4 regions of the Nitratireductor sp. PBL-C9 genome follow, and region 3 is predicted to be linked to each of the others. Evidence: riboswitches for the same ligand, from Rfam matches in the RefSeq annotation. Region 3 holds a riboswitch; each other region holds the start of a gene.
What was found. Region 3 has a riboswitch for thiamine pyrophosphate ahead of ACRTG1_RS01045 (YkoF family thiamine/hydroxymethylpyrimidine-binding protein). Riboswitches for the same ligand answer to the same signal wherever they lie in the genome.

Region 1 (3,964 bases), 160 kb from region 3:
TTCGCCGCCGGATGCCCCTTGGCGAGGTCCGCCGCATGCGCCGCGATCTTGTAGGTGATGACGCCTGTCTTCACGTCATCGCGGTCAGGCAGGCCCAGATGCTCTTTCGGCGTGACGTAGCAGAGCATGGCCGTGCCATACCAGCCGATCATCGCCGCGCCGATGCCGCTCGTGATGTGGTCATAGCCCGGCGCAATGTCCGTGGTGAGCGGCCCAAGCGTATAGAACGGGGCCTCGCCACAGACCTCGAGCTGCTTGTCCATGTTTTCCTTGATCTTGTGCATGGGCACATGACCGGGGCCTTCGATGATGACCTGGCAGTCCTTCTCCCAGGCGATCTTCGTCAGTTCGCCCAGCGTTTCCAGCTCGGCAAACTGGGCTGCGTCATTGGCGTCGGCGATGGAGCCGGGCCGCAGGCCGTCGCCCAGCGAGAACGACACGTCATAGGCGCGGCAGATGTCGCAGATTTCCGCAAAGTTCTGGTAGAGAAAGCTCTCCTTGTGATGGTGCAGGCACCACTTGGCCATGATCGAGCCGCCGCGCGAAACGATGCCCGTGACACGGTCGACCGTCAGCGGAATGTAGTGCAGGCGCACACCCGCATGGATGGTGAAATAGTCGACGCCCTGTTCAGCCTGTTCGATCAGCGTGTCGCGGAACACCTCCCAGTTCAGGTCTTCGGCAATGCCGTTCACCTTTTCCAGCGCCTGATAGATCGGCACGGTGCCGATCGGCACGGGCGAATTGCGGATGATCCATTCGCGGATGTTGTGAATGTTGCGGCCGGTCGACAGGTCCATCACCGTATCGCCGCCCCAGCGCGTCGCCCACACCATCTTTTCCACTTCCTCTGCCATGGAGGAGGTGACGGCGGAATTGCCGATATTGGCGTTGATCTTCACAAGGAAGTTGCGGCCGATGATCATCGGCTCGGCTTCCGGGTGGTTGATGTTGCAGGGGATCACGGCCCGGCCGCGCGCCACCTCGTCACGCACGAATTCCGGCGTCACGAAATCGGGGATCGATGCACCAAAACTCTCGCCGTCGCGGGCAAGCGCGGCCTTGGCCTGCGCGCGTCCGAGGTTTTCGCGGATGGCGATGAATTCCATCTCCGGCGTGATGATGCCGGCGCGCGCATAGGCGAGCTGCGTGACGGCCGTGCCGTCCTTCGCTTTCAGCGGCTGATGGCGAATGGGAAATTCCGGCGTCAGCCGGTCGCCGGTGGCAAAACCATTGTCTTCCGGTTTGACGTGGCGTCCCTCATAGGCTTCCACGTCGCCGCGCGCCTTTACCCAGGCTTCGCGGATGCGCGGCAGGCCCCTGTCGATCTCGATCAGCATGTCGGGATCAGAGTATGGGCCGGAGGAATCGTAGACGGTCACCGGCGGTTCGCCGGCGCTCGGGTGCACCGCGATTTCGCGCATGGGCACGCGAATCTCGGGGTGAAGCGTTCCGGGTTTGTAGACCTTGCGCGACGCCGGCAACGGGCCGGTGGTTACGGTCGGGGCAAATGCGTCCATGGGTTCAGAGCCTCCTCTGCTCGTTCAGCAATGGAGACCCAGTTCGTGCCGAGAGGAGGAAGAGCTGTGACGTTCCTGTACGGAAACGGTTTTCGGCCGCGATAAGCCTGTGACCCGCCAAGCGTGCACCATCCCTACGCCAGTATGAACTGGATCAGGTTCATCGGGTCACTGCGCTGCATGGAAAACCATGCCAGCAGAATCTCAGCCCCTTGGCGGGACCCCCCAGGTGAGGCTTTAGGGTGGGCGAAGGCGGTGCTGCTTGTCAAGCAGGCTGACGCGGTTGTGCAGAACTCCGCGTCAGGGGAGGCCCGGCCGCGATGAGCGGCCGGGCCGGAATGCTTCGGTCAGGCCGGTTCGGTGACCTTCCAGGCGACCTTGCCGAGAAAATCGAGGCAAAGGTCCAGCTGTTCGATTGCAACGAATTCGTCGGGCTTGTGCGCCTGGCGAATCGAGCCGGGGCCGACAATCACCGAAGGGATGCCGCCGATGGTCTCGAACACACCGCCTTCCGAACCGTAGGACACCTTGCCCGACCACTCCGGCATGATGTCGCGGAAGAAGGCGAAGCCGTCGGTCGACGTGCTGTCGCCCATCGCCGGATAGGCGAAAATTTCTTCCCATTCGATGCCGGTTTCGGCGCATTTCGCCTGCATTTTCGGCAAAATTTCTTCGTTTGCGCGCTTTTTCAGAGATTCCAGTTCGGCCCGCGCATCATGGGTCGGCAGGCTGCGAATCTCGAAGTTGAAGCTGCACAGATCCGGCGTCACATTGGTGGCGACGCCGCCGGAAATCATGGTCGCCAGCATGGTCGAATGCGGCACCGTGAAATCGCGGTCGAAGGGGCCTTCCTCGCCGATCTGCTCGCCGCGTTCGGCGATCATCGAAACGATGCGCGCCGCATAGTCGATGGCGTTGACGTGATCAGGCGCGAAGGAGGAGTGGCCGGACGTGCCATGCACATGGCAGCGCATGGCGATCTTGCCCTTCTGACCGGTCACCAGCGTCATGTCGGTCGGCTCGCCGATGATCGCCAGCATGGGCGGAACGTCGAGCGCGGCCAGCCATTCGGCGATGGCCGGCGCACCGAGGCAGCCCACTTCCTCGTCATGGGAGAAGCAGAGCCAGACGGGCCTTTCCAGCTTCGCGGCTGCCAGCTGCGGCACCATCGCCATGACACAGGCGGCGAAGCCCTTCATGTCGCAGCTTCCGCGGCCATAGAGCTTTCCGTCGCGCTCGGTCAGGTCGAACGGACCGGAAGTCCAGCCCTTTTCCAGCGCCGGCACCACATCGGTGTGGCCGGACAGCACGACGCCGGGAACGTCTGCAGGGCCGATGCGGGCGATCAGGTTTGCCTTCTCGCCCGTCTCGTCCAGCAGTATGACCGGCTCGATGCCGTATTCCCGCAGGAACGCCGCCATGTGGTCGATGAGCGGCCGGTTCGAGTAGCGGCTCGTCGTATCGAAGGCGACCAGATCCTTCAGGTGGCTCTTGGCATTCTCAAGCAGTGACATGGTGGACTTTTCGGCCTCAGGCATTCTGTGCAGCACGGTTCTCTCGGTATTTTTGCCACTCCCGGCGGATCGTCAGGCCGACGAAGAACACGATCAGACCTGCGAAAATCCAGGAAATGGCGGACTGGAAGAAGACGGACGGGTCACCGCGCGAAATGGCCAGCGCGCGGCGCAGATTGTCCTCGAACATCGGCCCCAGAATGAAGGCGATCAGGAACGGCGCCGGGGGGATGTTCAAAAGCAGCATGATGAAGCCGACAACGCCCATGATGAGCAGGACGGTGACGTCGAACATGTTGCTGGAAATCGAATAGATGCCATAGACGCACAGCATCAGGACCACAGGCGTCAGAAGCACCTGCGGGATCGACGCGATGTGCGAGAAGAAGCGCACCGTCAGCTTGCCCGCGCCGAACAGCAGGACCGAGGAGAACATCATGCCGATGAACAGCATGTAGACCTCGTTCAGATTGTTCTGGAACAGAAGCGGGCCGGGCGTGAGGCCCTGGATCATGAACGCGCCGAGCATGACGCCGGTGATCACGTCTCCGGGAACGCCGAGCGCCAGAAGCGGGATCATGGTCGCGCCGCAGCAGCCATTGTTGGCCGATTCAGAAGCCGCGATGCCCTCCAGCTCGCCCTTGCCGAAATTCTCGCTGTTGGGGGAGGAGCGACGCGCCTCACCATAGGAGAAGAAGGCGGCGGCCGACGGCCCGATGCCCGGAATGGCGCCCATGATCACACCGATGAAGCTGCCGCGGATGATGGATTTCACCGAGCCGCGGAATTCCGCCAGCGTCAGCCGGTTGTCGCCAAGTTTCATGGCCTGGCCATGGTTTTCCTCGCGGAAAACGATGAGACGCAGAAGCTCGGGCAGGGCGAACAGACCGATCAGAACGGGTGCCACGGAAAGGCCACCCTTCATGTCCT
Region 2 (3,964 bases), 550 kb from region 3:
GTGACGTAGCAGAGCATGGCCGTGCCATACCAGCCGATCATCGCCGCGCCGATGCCGCTCGTGATGTGGTCATAGCCCGGCGCAATGTCCGTGGTGAGCGGCCCAAGCGTATAGAACGGGGCCTCGCCACAGACCTCGAGCTGCTTGTCCATGTTTTCCTTGATCTTGTGCATGGGCACATGACCGGGGCCTTCGATGATGACCTGGCAGTCCTTCTCCCAGGCGATCTTCGTCAGTTCGCCCAGCGTTTCCAGCTCGGCAAACTGGGCTGCGTCATTGGCGTCGGCGATGGAGCCGGGCCGCAGGCCGTCGCCCAGCGAGAACGACACGTCATAGGCGCGGCAGATGTCGCAGATTTCCGCAAAGTTCTGGTAGAGAAAGCTCTCCTTGTGATGGTGCAGGCACCACTTGGCCATGATCGAGCCGCCGCGCGAAACGATGCCCGTGACACGGTCGACCGTCAGCGGAATGTAGTGCAGGCGCACACCCGCATGGATGGTGAAATAGTCGACGCCCTGTTCAGCCTGTTCGATCAGCGTGTCGCGGAACACCTCCCAGTTCAGGTCTTCGGCAATGCCGTTCACCTTTTCCAGCGCCTGATAGATCGGCACGGTGCCGATCGGCACGGGCGAATTGCGGATGATCCATTCGCGGATGTTGTGAATGTTGCGGCCGGTCGACAGGTCCATCACCGTATCGCCGCCCCAGCGCGTCGCCCACACCATCTTTTCCACTTCCTCTGCCATGGAGGAGGTGACGGCGGAATTGCCGATATTGGCGTTGATCTTCACAAGGAAGTTGCGGCCGATGATCATCGGCTCGGCTTCCGGGTGGTTGATGTTGCAGGGGATCACGGCCCGGCCGCGCGCCACCTCGTCACGCACGAATTCCGGCGTCACGAAATCGGGGATCGATGCACCAAAACTCTCGCCGTCGCGGGCAAGCGCGGCCTTGGCCTGCGCGCGTCCGAGGTTTTCGCGGATGGCGATGAATTCCATCTCCGGCGTGATGATGCCGGCGCGCGCATAGGCGAGCTGCGTGACGGCCGTGCCGTCCTTCGCTTTCAGCGGCTGATGGCGAATGGGAAATTCCGGCGTCAGCCGGTCGCCGGTGGCAAAACCATTGTCTTCCGGTTTGACGTGGCGTCCCTCATAGGCTTCCACGTCGCCGCGCGCCTTTACCCAGGCTTCGCGGATGCGCGGCAGGCCCCTGTCGATCTCGATCAGCATGTCGGGATCAGAGTATGGGCCGGAGGAATCGTAGACGGTCACCGGCGGTTCGCCGGCGCTCGGGTGCACCGCGATTTCGCGCATGGGCACGCGAATCTCGGGGTGAAGCGTTCCGGGTTTGTAGACCTTGCGCGACGCCGGCAACGGGCCGGTGGTTACGGTCGGGGCAAATGCGTCCATGGGTTCAGAGCCTCCTCTGCTCGTTCAGCAATGGAGACCCAGTTCGTGCCGAGAGGAGGAAGAGCTGTGACGTTCCTGTACGGAAACGGTTTTCGGCCGCGATAAGCCTGTGACCCGCCAAGCGTGCACCATCCCTACGCCAGTATGAACTGGATCAGGTTCATCGGGTCACTGCGCTGCATGGAAAACCATGCCAGCAGAATCTCAGCCCCTTGGCGGGACCCCCCAGGTGAGGCTTTAGGGTGGGCGAAGGCGGTGCTGCTTGTCAAGCAGGCTGACGCGGTTGTGCAGAACTCCGCGTCAGGGGAGGCCCGGCCGCGATGAGCGGCCGGGCCGGAATGCTTAGGTCAGGCCGGTTCGGTGACCTTCCAGGCGACCTTGCCGAGAAAATCGAGGCAAAGGTCCAGCTGTTCGATTGCAACGAATTCGTCGGGCTTGTGCGCCTGGCGAATCGAGCCGGGGCCGACAATCACCGAAGGGATGCCGCCGATGGTCTCGAACACACCGCCTTCCGAACCGTAGGACACCTTGCCCGACCACTCCGGCATGATGTCGCGGAAGAAGGCGAAGCCGTCGGTCGACGTGCTGTCGCCCATCGCCGGATAGGCGAAAATTTCTTCCCATTCGATGCCGGTTTCGGCGCATTTCGCCTGCATTTTCGGCAAAATTTCTTCGTTTGCGCGCTTTTTCAGAGATTCCAGTTCGGCCCGCGCATCATGGGTCGGCAGGCTGCGAATCTCGAAGTTGAAGCTGCACAGATCCGGCGTCACATTGGTGGCGACGCCGCCGGAAATCATGGTCGCCAGCATGGTCGAATGCGGCACCGTGAAATCGCGGTCGAAGGGGCCTTCCTCGCCGATCTGCTCGCCGCGTTCGGCGATCATCGAAACGATGCGCGCCGCATAGTCGATGGCGTTGACGTGATCAGGCGCGAAGGAGGAGTGGCCGGACGTGCCATGCACATGGCAGCGCATGGCGATCTTGCCCTTCTGACCGGTCACCAGCGTCATGTCGGTCGGCTCGCCGATGATCGCCAGCATGGGCGGAACGTCGAGCGCGGCCAGCCATTCGGCGATGGCCGGCGCACCGAGGCAGCCCACTTCCTCGTCATGGGAGAAGCAGAGCCAGACGGGCCTTTCCAGCTTCGCGGCTGCCAGCTGCGGCACCATCGCCATGACACAGGCGGCGAAGCCCTTCATGTCGCAGCTTCCGCGGCCATAGAGCTTTCCGTCGCGCTCGGTCAGGTCGAACGGACCGGAAGTCCAGCCCTTTTCCAGCGCCGGCACCACATCGGTGTGGCCGGACAGCACGACGCCGGGAACGTCTGCAGGGCCGATGCGGGCGATCAGGTTTGCCTTCTCGCCCGTCTCGTCCAGCAGTATGACCGGCTCGATGCCGTATTCCCGCAGGAACGCCGCCATGTGGTCGATGAGCGGCCGGTTCGAGTAGCGGCTCGTCGTATCGAAGGCGACCAGATCCTTCAGGTGGCTCTTGGCATTCTCAAGCAGTGACATGGTGGACTTTTCGGCCTCAGGCATTCTGTGCAGCACGGTTCTCTCGGTATTTTTGCCACTCCCGGCGGATCGTCAGGCCGACGAAGAACACGATCAGACCTGCGAAAATCCAGGAAATGGCGGACTGGAAGAAGACGGACGGGTCACCGCGCGAAATGGCCAGCGCGCGGCGCAGATTGTCCTCGAACATCGGCCCCAGAATGAAGGCGATCAGGAACGGCGCCGGGGGGATGTTCAAAAGCAGCATGATGAAGCCGACAACGCCCATGATGAGCAGGACGGTGACGTCGAACATGTTGCTGGAAATCGAATAGATGCCATAGACGCACAGCATCAGGACCACAGGCGTCAGAAGCACCTGCGGGATCGACGCGATGTGCGAGAAGAAGCGCACCGTCAGCTTGCCCGCGCCGAACAGCAGGACCGAGGAGAACATCATGCCGATGAACAGCATGTAGACCTCGTTCAGATTGTTCTGGAACAGAAGCGGGCCGGGCGTGAGGCCCTGGATCATGAACGCGCCGAGCATGACGCCGGTGATCACGTCTCCGGGAACGCCGAGCGCCAGAAGCGGGATCATGGTCGCGCCGCAGCAGCCATTGTTGGCCGATTCAGAAGCCGCGATGCCCTCCAGCTCGCCCTTGCCGAAATTCTCGCTGTTGGGGGAGGAGCGACGCGCCTCACCATAGGAGAAGAAGGCGGCGGCCGACGGCCCGATGCCCGGAATGGCGCCCATGATCACACCGATGAAGCTGCCGCGGATGATGGATTTCACCGAGCCGCGGAATTCCGCCAGCGTCAGCCGGTTGTCGCCAAGTTTCATGGCCTGGCCATGGTTTTCCTCGCGGAAAACGATGAGACGCAGAAGCTCGGGCAGGGCGAACAGACCGATCAGAACGGGTGCCACGGAAAGGCCACCCTTCATGTCCTCGGTCATGGCGAAGCGGAACGAGCCGTACATGTCCTCGCCGACGGTTGCCAGAAGCAGACCGAAACAGGCCGACACGACGCCGAGCAGCAGCGAGCCGCCGGAAATGGAGG
Region 3 (3,964 bases):
GTGCCCGGCGCGTCGAGATAAAGCTCGGAGGTCATGCTCCACATCGCCTCGCGCAACAGCGAAGCGCACTGCATGGAGGCCAGCGAACGCCGCAGGTCCCAATCGGGCGTGCGGTCGAAATAATAGCCGAGCAGCGCTTCGGACTCTTCGTCCGAAAAGCTGGCGTTGGAGGAGAGCCCCGCCAGATCGAACATCGCCGTCGAGAAGCCGGCATATTCGAAATCGATCAGCCACAGCCGCTTGCCGTCATCCAGAAGGTTGGCTGGCAGGAGGTCGTTGTGACCGAACACGATTGGAAGCGGCGTCTGTACGGCTTCCAGCTCATCGGCCAGCGCGAGATAGGCCGGCAGCTGCTCCGTCATCCGGCTCCCGCCTTCCTTCAGGGTGCGCGCATAGTCGCGGATGACGTGAAACGGCCAGAACATGAAGCCCGGCCCCGAAACATGGTGCGGCATGTCCTGATGAAAATCGCGAACGATCCTCGCGACGCGTTCAATGTTGGCACGCACATCGGCTTCGCCGTATGTTCTGGCATTGAGATGTCTGCAAACCATCACGCCGGGCGCCGCATGCTCGACGGCTGGTGCAAGAGACGCTAACTCGGCGGCGCGCGCGGTCATCAATTCGCGGTCGCGGATAACGTGATGAAAGGGATAGTCCTTGCCGAAACGGACCACATGGCCGCCGGCATCGTCGGTAACGAGCCAGCTTTCATTGCTGATGCCGCCGACAAGCGGCTCTATCGTGATTGCCCCCTGCCATAGGGGCAGTGCCGCAATCCGATCAGAGCCCGGGGCGGTGATTTCCCGTGCTGCCGTCATGTCTCCTCCCGCAGCCTTTGGCTGTCGATTTTGAGGAAGAATTGATGGGCATCTGTGTGAAGTCAACAGAAAAATGTTGAAGTTTGACCGATTTGCATCTTCTTGAATTTCAAATCAGTCATGATAGGGCATAAACGGGCACAACCGGTAAGGGCAACGCAGATGAACTATTCCCCCCGCCATGGTCGGATTCTGGATCTTCTGACAGAGCAGGGCACAATGGGCGTCAATGATCTGGCGCAGCATCTGGAGGTGTCGGTGGAAACCGTCCGCCGCGATGTGAAGGCGCTTGCCGGGCGTGGCGCCATCGTGCGCATGCATGGCGCCATCGCCTTGCCGTCCGTGGTCAGCGAAGCGCCGTTCGAGCGGCGCATGCGGGAGAACCGGCAGGCCAAGGAGACCATTGCCGCACTGGCCGCCTCGACGATCCGCGATGGCGAGTCGGTGATGCTCGACACGGGCACCACTACCAGCCTTCTGGCGCGCGCGCTGCTGGACCACCGGCAGTTGACCGTCGTTACCAACTCATCCGACATCGCCCGCACGCTGGCGACCGTCAATGGCAACAAGGTCTACATGGCCGGCGGGGAGCTGCGCAGCGACAGTGGCTCCGCGCTCGGCTTTTCCGCCATCGAGTTCGTCAGCCGTTTCAGCGTCGATCACGCCATCATTTCCGCCGGCGCGGTGAACGCGATGACCGGCATCATGGATTACGATCTGGAGGAGGCGCAGTTCGGCAACGCGGTTCTGGCGCGTGGTCGCCGCCGGGTTGTCGTGACCGATGCTTCCAAGTTCGGCCGGAAGGGGCTGGTGCGCGTCTGCTCCTTTGCCGAAGTCGATTCGCTGATCGTCGACAGCATGCCGCCGGAAGACCTGTCCGAAGCGCTCCGTCTGGCCGATGTGACGGTTACCTGCCCCGCCTGACGGGGGCGTTCGGGCCGCCGGCGCACCACGCCTGTGGGAAAGCTGTACATTTGTTCTCCGACGAAACAGTTCCTGCACAATCAACTTGCTTTCCGTCTCGGGATTTGGTTCGTTCCGCGCATCCACAGGGGTGCCGCGTATCGCCGCGGCTGAGATGAGGGTGCAAATCCTCGGGCCCTAGAAGCTGATCTGGGTAATGCCAGCGGAGCAAGGAGGACAATCATGTTCGCAGGTGCGCAGCTTTCCCTTTATCCGATGACCGACAATTTCGTCGACGTCATCATGTCGTCGCTCTCCGCGTTCGATCCTTACCGGGACCGGTTGCGGATCGAGACCGACGATATCTCCACGCTCGTCGTCGGCCCGCCCGAAGTGCTGTTTCCGGCGCTGCGCGATTTCTATGTCGCCGCCGCATCCACCCGCCATCACGTGGTGCTGCGCGCCACGCTCTCGCGCGGCTGCCCCGGCGAGCCCGACGATCCGATCTGCAGCACCTCTGCACTCGCCAATCCGTCAGAGCCACTCGCCGAACGGCAGAAGGCAGCGCTTGAAGCGGTGGCCAATGCCAAGACCACGTCGGAAATCGCCCGCGCGCAGTTCTCGCTTTACGTGATGGGCGCCGGCGATCACATGGCGGAGATCATGGGCTGCATCGACTTCCTGAAGTCGAGCGGCGTCTTTGACCGCTCCAAGAATTTCTGCAGCCGTCTCACCGGCGATGCAGGCCCGGTTTTCGCAACGCTCGAACAGGCCTTCTGCCGGTTCGGTCCGCCCGAAGGCCATGTGACGGTCGATCTCACCGTTTCCGCCAACAGCCCCTCCACGGCCTGACCCCATGTCTCAGGGTCGGCCCCGTCCTGCGGGCGGACGGCTGGTGCGCGGCTTGCCTGCCCTGGCAAGCGTTGCCGGTGCAATCCTCCTTTGGGAAATCTATGTGCGGCTGTCGGGCATTTCGCCGCTGGTTCTGCCTGCGCCTTCGCGCGTCATCGAACAGATGGGCGTCAACCGCGCCCTCCTGTGGGAGAACACGCTACCGACGCTGAGCGCGACGCTGACCGGCTTTGCCTTCTCCGTCAGCATCGCCTTTGCCCTCTCGGTGGCGCTCGATTTCCTGCCGAAGCTGCGGCGGGCGCTGTTCCCGATCTTTGTCGTCAGCCAGACCCTGCCGCTGGTGGCCATCGCGCCGCTGGCCGTCCTGTGGTTCGGTTTCGGTCTCACACCGAAAATCCTGCTCGTGGCGCTCGTCACCTTCTTTCCCATGCTGGTGGCGCTGGTCGATGGCTACGAATCCACCGATCCCGAAATCGAAACGCTGATGCGCTCCATGGGCGCGTCGCGGTGGAAAGTGTTCCGGGCGGCGCGCTTTCCCTCGGCCATGCCCTATTTCTTCGCCGGCCTGCGGATTTCGATCACCTATGCCGTGGTCGCCGCGATCTTCTCCGAATATGTCGGCGCGCGCGCCGGGCTCGGCATTGTCATTCTCAACGCCAAGAACAGCTTTCGCCCGGATCTCATGCTGGCAGCGGTCGTGGTCAGCTCCACGCTGACGCTGGTGCTCTTCGGCGTCTCGGCGCTTCTGCAACGCGCGCTGCTGCGCTGGCGTGAAGCGGGGCAAACACGATGAGCGCCCTCGAAATGCGCAATGTGGGCGTGACGCTTGGCGAAACCGCCGTGCTCGACGATGTGTCGCTGCATGTGGGGCAGGGGGAGTTCGTCTCCATTCTCGGCCCTTCGGGAGCAGGCAAGTCCACCCTGTTTCGCCTGCTCACCGGCGCGCTTGCGCCGGATCGCGGCGAGATCCTGCGCGATGGCGCGCCGCTGAAGCGCGATGGCCAGACCTTCGCCTTCATGCCGCAGCGCGACGCGCTGATGCCCTGGCGACGCATCATCGACAACGTCATTCTGGGGCTGGAAGTGCAGGGTGTGCCCCGCGCCGAGGCGCGCGCCCGCGCGCTGCCGCTATTCGCCGAATTCGGGCTGGAAGGCTTTGAGCAGCGCTATCCGGCGGAACTCTCGGGCGGCATGCGTCAGCGCGCAGCCCTTCTGCGCACGGTCATTCAGGCCCGCCCGATCCAGCTTCTCGATGAACCCTTCGGCGCACTCGACGCGCTCACCCGCGCGCAGATGCAGCGCTGGCTGGAGGACCGCTGGCGCGCCGCGCGCTGGACCACGCTGCTCGTCACCCATGACGTGCGCGAGGCGGTCGCCCTTTCAGACCG
Region 4 (3,964 bases), on a different contig from region 3:
CGCATGGCCGGCCATTCGAGAAACCGGAACGAGGCGCGCGCGCCCATGCCGAGCTGGGCCGCAAGACGCCACTGGTCGGCGGGCACGCTTTCCAGCGCGTTCAGGAACAGGCGCGTGGCCAGCGGCAGATTGAAGAAGACATGGGCGACCAGAATGCCCGAAAGCCCGTAAATGCCGGGCCAGTGCTCATTGAAGAGCACGGACAGGAAAGGCGCGAAAATCCCCGCTCTTCCCAGAAGCGCCAGAATGCCGAGCGCCGCCACAATGGCGGGGAGCGCAAGCGGCACGGCAAACAGGCGCAGAATGAAGGCGCGCCCCACAAATGCGGGATGGCGCGCCAGCGCGCGCGCCAGAAGGATCGCCGGCACGACTGATAAAAGCGTCGATAACAGCGCCTGCCAGAGCGTGAAGCGGGCGATCCGCAGCAGATAGGCGTCGAAAGCTGCAAACGCGCCCGTACCCTGTTGCAGGGCCTCCACGGCAAGGCCCGCAAAGGCCCCGCCGATCAGCAGGCCGACAGCGGCCAGCGCAAGCCGTCCCGCTGCGATACGCCTGTCCATCAGGGGGCGTCTTTCCATGTCGGGCGCGCGCGAAACGGTCAGCGGCTCATCACCGAAAGCCACTCATCGACCCAGGCCTTGCGGTTTTCCGCCACCTCTTTCGATGAGAATTCGAGCGTCTCGCCCGGCTTCACCAGAGTGTCGAACACCGGGTTGAGCGGCTCCGATGTCTCGCCGGCCGGGAACATCCAGTTGGTTTCGGGAATCGCGTCCTGAAAGCCGGGACCGGTCATGAAGGCGAGGAATTTCTGCGCCAGCGGGTTTTCCGCGCCCTTCACGGTCTGTGCGGCCACTTCCACCTGAAGATAATGCCCTTCTTCAAAGCCCGCCGCCTTGTAGCGCTCGGAATCTTCGGCAATCTGGTGATAGGCGGGCGAGGTGGTGTAGGACAGCACCATCGGCGCTTCGCCGCTGGTGAACAGGCCATAGGCCTCGCTCCAGCCCGGCGTCACCGTCAGCACCTTGTCCTGCAGTTTGCCCCAGGCGTCCGCTGTGTCGTCGCCATAGACGGCCTTCATCCAGAGCAGCAGTCCGAGGCCCGGCGTGGAGGTGCGCGGGTCCTGAATGGCGATCTTCAGATTGCTGTCGCTCTCCACCAGCTCCTTCAGGCTTGCCGGCGGGGTCTCGATGGCCTCGGTGTCATAGACAAAGGCGAAATAGCCGTAGTCGAACGGAACGAACGTGTCGTCCTCGAAGCCGCCCGGCACGTTCACCCTGCCCATGTCGACGCCATGCGGCGCAAACAGGCCGGTCTCGCGGGCCTCGTGCACGAGGTTGTTGTCGAGACCGAGCACGATGTCGGCCTTGGTCGATTTGCCTTCGAGCTTCACGCGGTTCAGAAGCGCCACGCCATCGGCCACGGAAACGAAATCCACGTCGCAGCCGCATTCCGCTTCGAACGCCTTCTCCACCGCCGGGCCGGGGCCCCAGTCGGAGGTGAAGCTCTCATAGGTGTAGACGGTGAGCTTGTCTTCGGCCGCCGCATGGCCGGCCATGGCCAGCGTGCCAAGCGCTATGGTGGAAAGCAGGGTGGTCGCGCGCATCTGCGCCTCCTCTCGTTTGGTTGGGGAATGAGGCGCTGTGCGAAAAGCGTCTAATCCCTCCGCCGGTGCAAACCGGATCAGGTTCAGCGGGTTGGCCGGGTTCCACTGATGCGGCTTTCCTTTGTTCAGGGAAAAGCTGCATCCGTTTCAACCACTGGGCCTCTCAGCCGGCAATCCGCCGGCACCCCGTTAGAGCGACCGGGAAAATAGGGCGCGGCAGGGGCCGGCGCAAGAGGCGGAATGGCGCGAACGCCGTTGGCGCTTGCCCGCCGGCATGATATGGGCCTCGACCATGAGCCTGTTTACCCTTCTCCTGGGCGGAGATCTCACACGCACGCCGGCACTCGATGCCGAAATCGCCGACAGCCGCATCATCGCGGCTGATTCAGGCATGCGCCACGCAGCGCTTCTGGGCGTTATGCCGGAGCTGTGGGTCGGCGATTTCGATTCCGAGCCGGACGGCATGGCCGAGGCCTATGCCCGGGTGCCGCGCCGCGCCTTTTCCGCCGACAAGGACAAGACGGACGGGGAACTCGCCATCGCCGCAGCGCTGGAAGCGGGCGCGACGAGCCTCGTTCTCGTGGGTGCTTTCGGCGGCGCGCGGCCCGACCACATGTTCCTGCATCTCGCGCAGGCGCTTCAGCTTTCAGAACAGGGCATTAAGACGCGGCTGACAAGCGGCGTGCAGGAAGGCGTGCCGCTGCTGCCCGGCAAACGCCATCGCTTCGACTATCCGCAGAAAACGCTGTTTTCGATCCTCGGCTTTTCGGCCCTTTCCGGCCTCACCGTGGAAGGGGCCAAATGGCCGCTCGATGCGGTCGAGGTTCCTTTCGGCTCGTCGCTGACCCTTTCCAATGTGGTCGATGGCGAACTCGCGGTTACCCTCAAAGAGGGCAGGGCGCTTCTGGTCGCCCATCTTTCCAACGACGGAGAACACTGATCCATGGCGCCGCCTCTCTTAAAGCTTGATGGCATTCGCCTGACCTTCGGCGGCACGCCGCTGCTCGATGGCGCATCGCTGATGGTCGGCCCCGGCGAGCGGCTGGCGCTGGTCGGGCGCAACGGCTCCGGCAAGTCGACACTTCTGAAGATCGCCGCCGGCCTCGTGGAGCCGCAGGATGGCGAGGTGTTCCGCCAGCCGACGGCGACCGTGCGCTATCTGCCCCAGTCGCCCGACTGGCAGGGTTTTTCGACCGTGCGCGCCTATGTGGAGGCCGGTCTCGGCCCGGCGGACGACATCAACCGCGTGGCGCTGGTCATCGACCGGCTGGGCCTGTCCGGCGATGAAGACCCGGCAACGCTGTCGGGCGGCGAGGCGCGCCGTGCCGCGCTCGCCCGGGTGCTTGCGCCCGAGCCTGATCTGCTGTTGCTGGACGAGCCGACCAACCATCTCGACCTCGCCACCATCGAATGGCTGGAAGAAGAGCTGCAGCGCACGTCTTCAGCCCTTGTCACCATCTCGCATGACCGTCGTTTTCTCGAACGCGTGAGCCGCGCAACCGTCTGGCTCGACCGTGGCGTGACGCGCAGGCTCGACAAGGGCTTTGCCCATTTCGAGGACTGGCGCGATCAGGTGCTCGAAGAGGAAGAGCGCGACCAGCACAAGCTTGCCCGCAAGATCGAGCGCGAGGAGCACTGGCTGCGCTATGGCGTCACCGCGCGCCGCAAGCGCAATGTGCGCCGTCTGGGCGAGCTGCATGCGCTGCGCGAAAAGCACCGCAGCCATCGCGGTGCGGAAGGCGTGGCCACCATGACGGCCAGCGACGCCGCCGAATCCGGCAAGCTGGTCATCGAGGCAAAGGGCCTCGCCAAGTCCTATGACGGGCTTCAGGTGGTGAAGGATTTCTCCACGCGCATCCTGCGCGGCGACCGTGTTGGCCTTGTCGGCCCCAATGGAGCCGGCAAGACGACGCTGATCAATCTTCTGACCGGCAAGCTCGAGCCGGACGAAGGCTCGCTGCGGCTGGGCGCAAATCTGGAAATCGCAATTCTGGACCAGAAACGTGCACTGGACCCGCTGGAGACCCTGTCTCATTTCCTCACCGATGGCCGTGGCGACAGCGTCGTGGTCAACGGGCAGGAGCGGCATGTCGTCTCCTACATGAAGGACTTCCTGTTCAAGCCCGAGCAGGCCCGCACGCCGATCCGCGAGCTTTCCGGTGGCGAGCGCGCGCGGCTTGTGCTCGCCCGCCTTCTGGCCCGCCCGGCCAATCTTCTCGTGCTCGATGAGCCGACCAACGATCTCGACATGGAAACGCTCGATCTCCTGCAGGAGCTTGTCGAGGGCTTCCCCGGCACCGTGCTGCTCGTCAGCCATGACCGCGACTTCCTCGACCGCACGGTCACGAGCACCATCGCGCC

Region 1: another riboswitch for thiamine pyrophosphate. It lies ahead of thiC (phosphomethylpyrimidine synthase ThiC); the one in region 3 lies ahead of ACRTG1_RS01045 (YkoF family thiamine/hydroxymethylpyrimidine-binding protein).
Region 2: another riboswitch for thiamine pyrophosphate. It lies ahead of thiC (phosphomethylpyrimidine synthase ThiC); the one in region 3 lies ahead of ACRTG1_RS01045 (YkoF family thiamine/hydroxymethylpyrimidine-binding protein).
Region 4: another riboswitch for thiamine pyrophosphate. It lies ahead of thiB (thiamine ABC transporter substrate binding subunit); the one in region 3 lies ahead of ACRTG1_RS01045 (YkoF family thiamine/hydroxymethylpyrimidine-binding protein).

Annotation. Positions count from the first base shown of each region.
Region 1 is NZ_JBPAXW010000001.1:52,277-56,240, reverse strand. Features, by position in the region: gene thiC (phosphomethylpyrimidine synthase ThiC) at 1-1,520, opposite strand, end outside; TPP riboswitch at 1,634-1,758, opposite strand; gene argE (acetylornithine deacetylase) at 1,868-3,058, opposite strand; gene ACRTG1_RS00265 (tripartite tricarboxylate transporter permease) at 3,051-3,964, opposite strand, start outside.
Region 2 is NZ_JBPAXW010000001.1:766,617-770,580, reverse strand. Features, by position in the region: gene thiC (phosphomethylpyrimidine synthase ThiC) at 1-1,409, opposite strand, end outside; TPP riboswitch at 1,523-1,647, opposite strand; gene argE (acetylornithine deacetylase) at 1,757-2,947, opposite strand; gene ACRTG1_RS03590 (tripartite tricarboxylate transporter permease) at 2,940-3,964, opposite strand, start outside.
Region 3 is NZ_JBPAXW010000001.1:212,145-216,108, reverse strand. Features, by position in the region: gene ACRTG1_RS01055 (phosphotransferase) at 1-821, opposite strand, end outside; gene ACRTG1_RS01050 (DeoR/GlpR family DNA-binding transcription regulator) at 984-1,745, shown strand; TPP riboswitch at 1,862-1,974, shown strand; gene ACRTG1_RS01045 (YkoF family thiamine/hydroxymethylpyrimidine-binding protein) at 1,968-2,576, shown strand; gene ACRTG1_RS01040 (ABC transporter permease) at 2,581-3,369, shown strand; gene ACRTG1_RS01035 (ABC transporter ATP-binding protein) at 3,366-3,964, shown strand, end outside.
Region 4 is NZ_JBPAXW010000009.1:80,502-84,465, forward strand. Features, by position in the region: gene thiP (thiamine/thiamine pyrophosphate ABC transporter permease) at 1-560, opposite strand, end outside; gene thiB (thiamine ABC transporter substrate binding subunit) at 599-1,603, opposite strand; TPP riboswitch at 1,641-1,802, opposite strand; gene ACRTG1_RS18505 (thiamine diphosphokinase) at 1,896-2,543, shown strand; gene ACRTG1_RS18510 (ABC-F family ATP-binding cassette domain-containing protein) at 2,547-3,964, shown strand, end outside.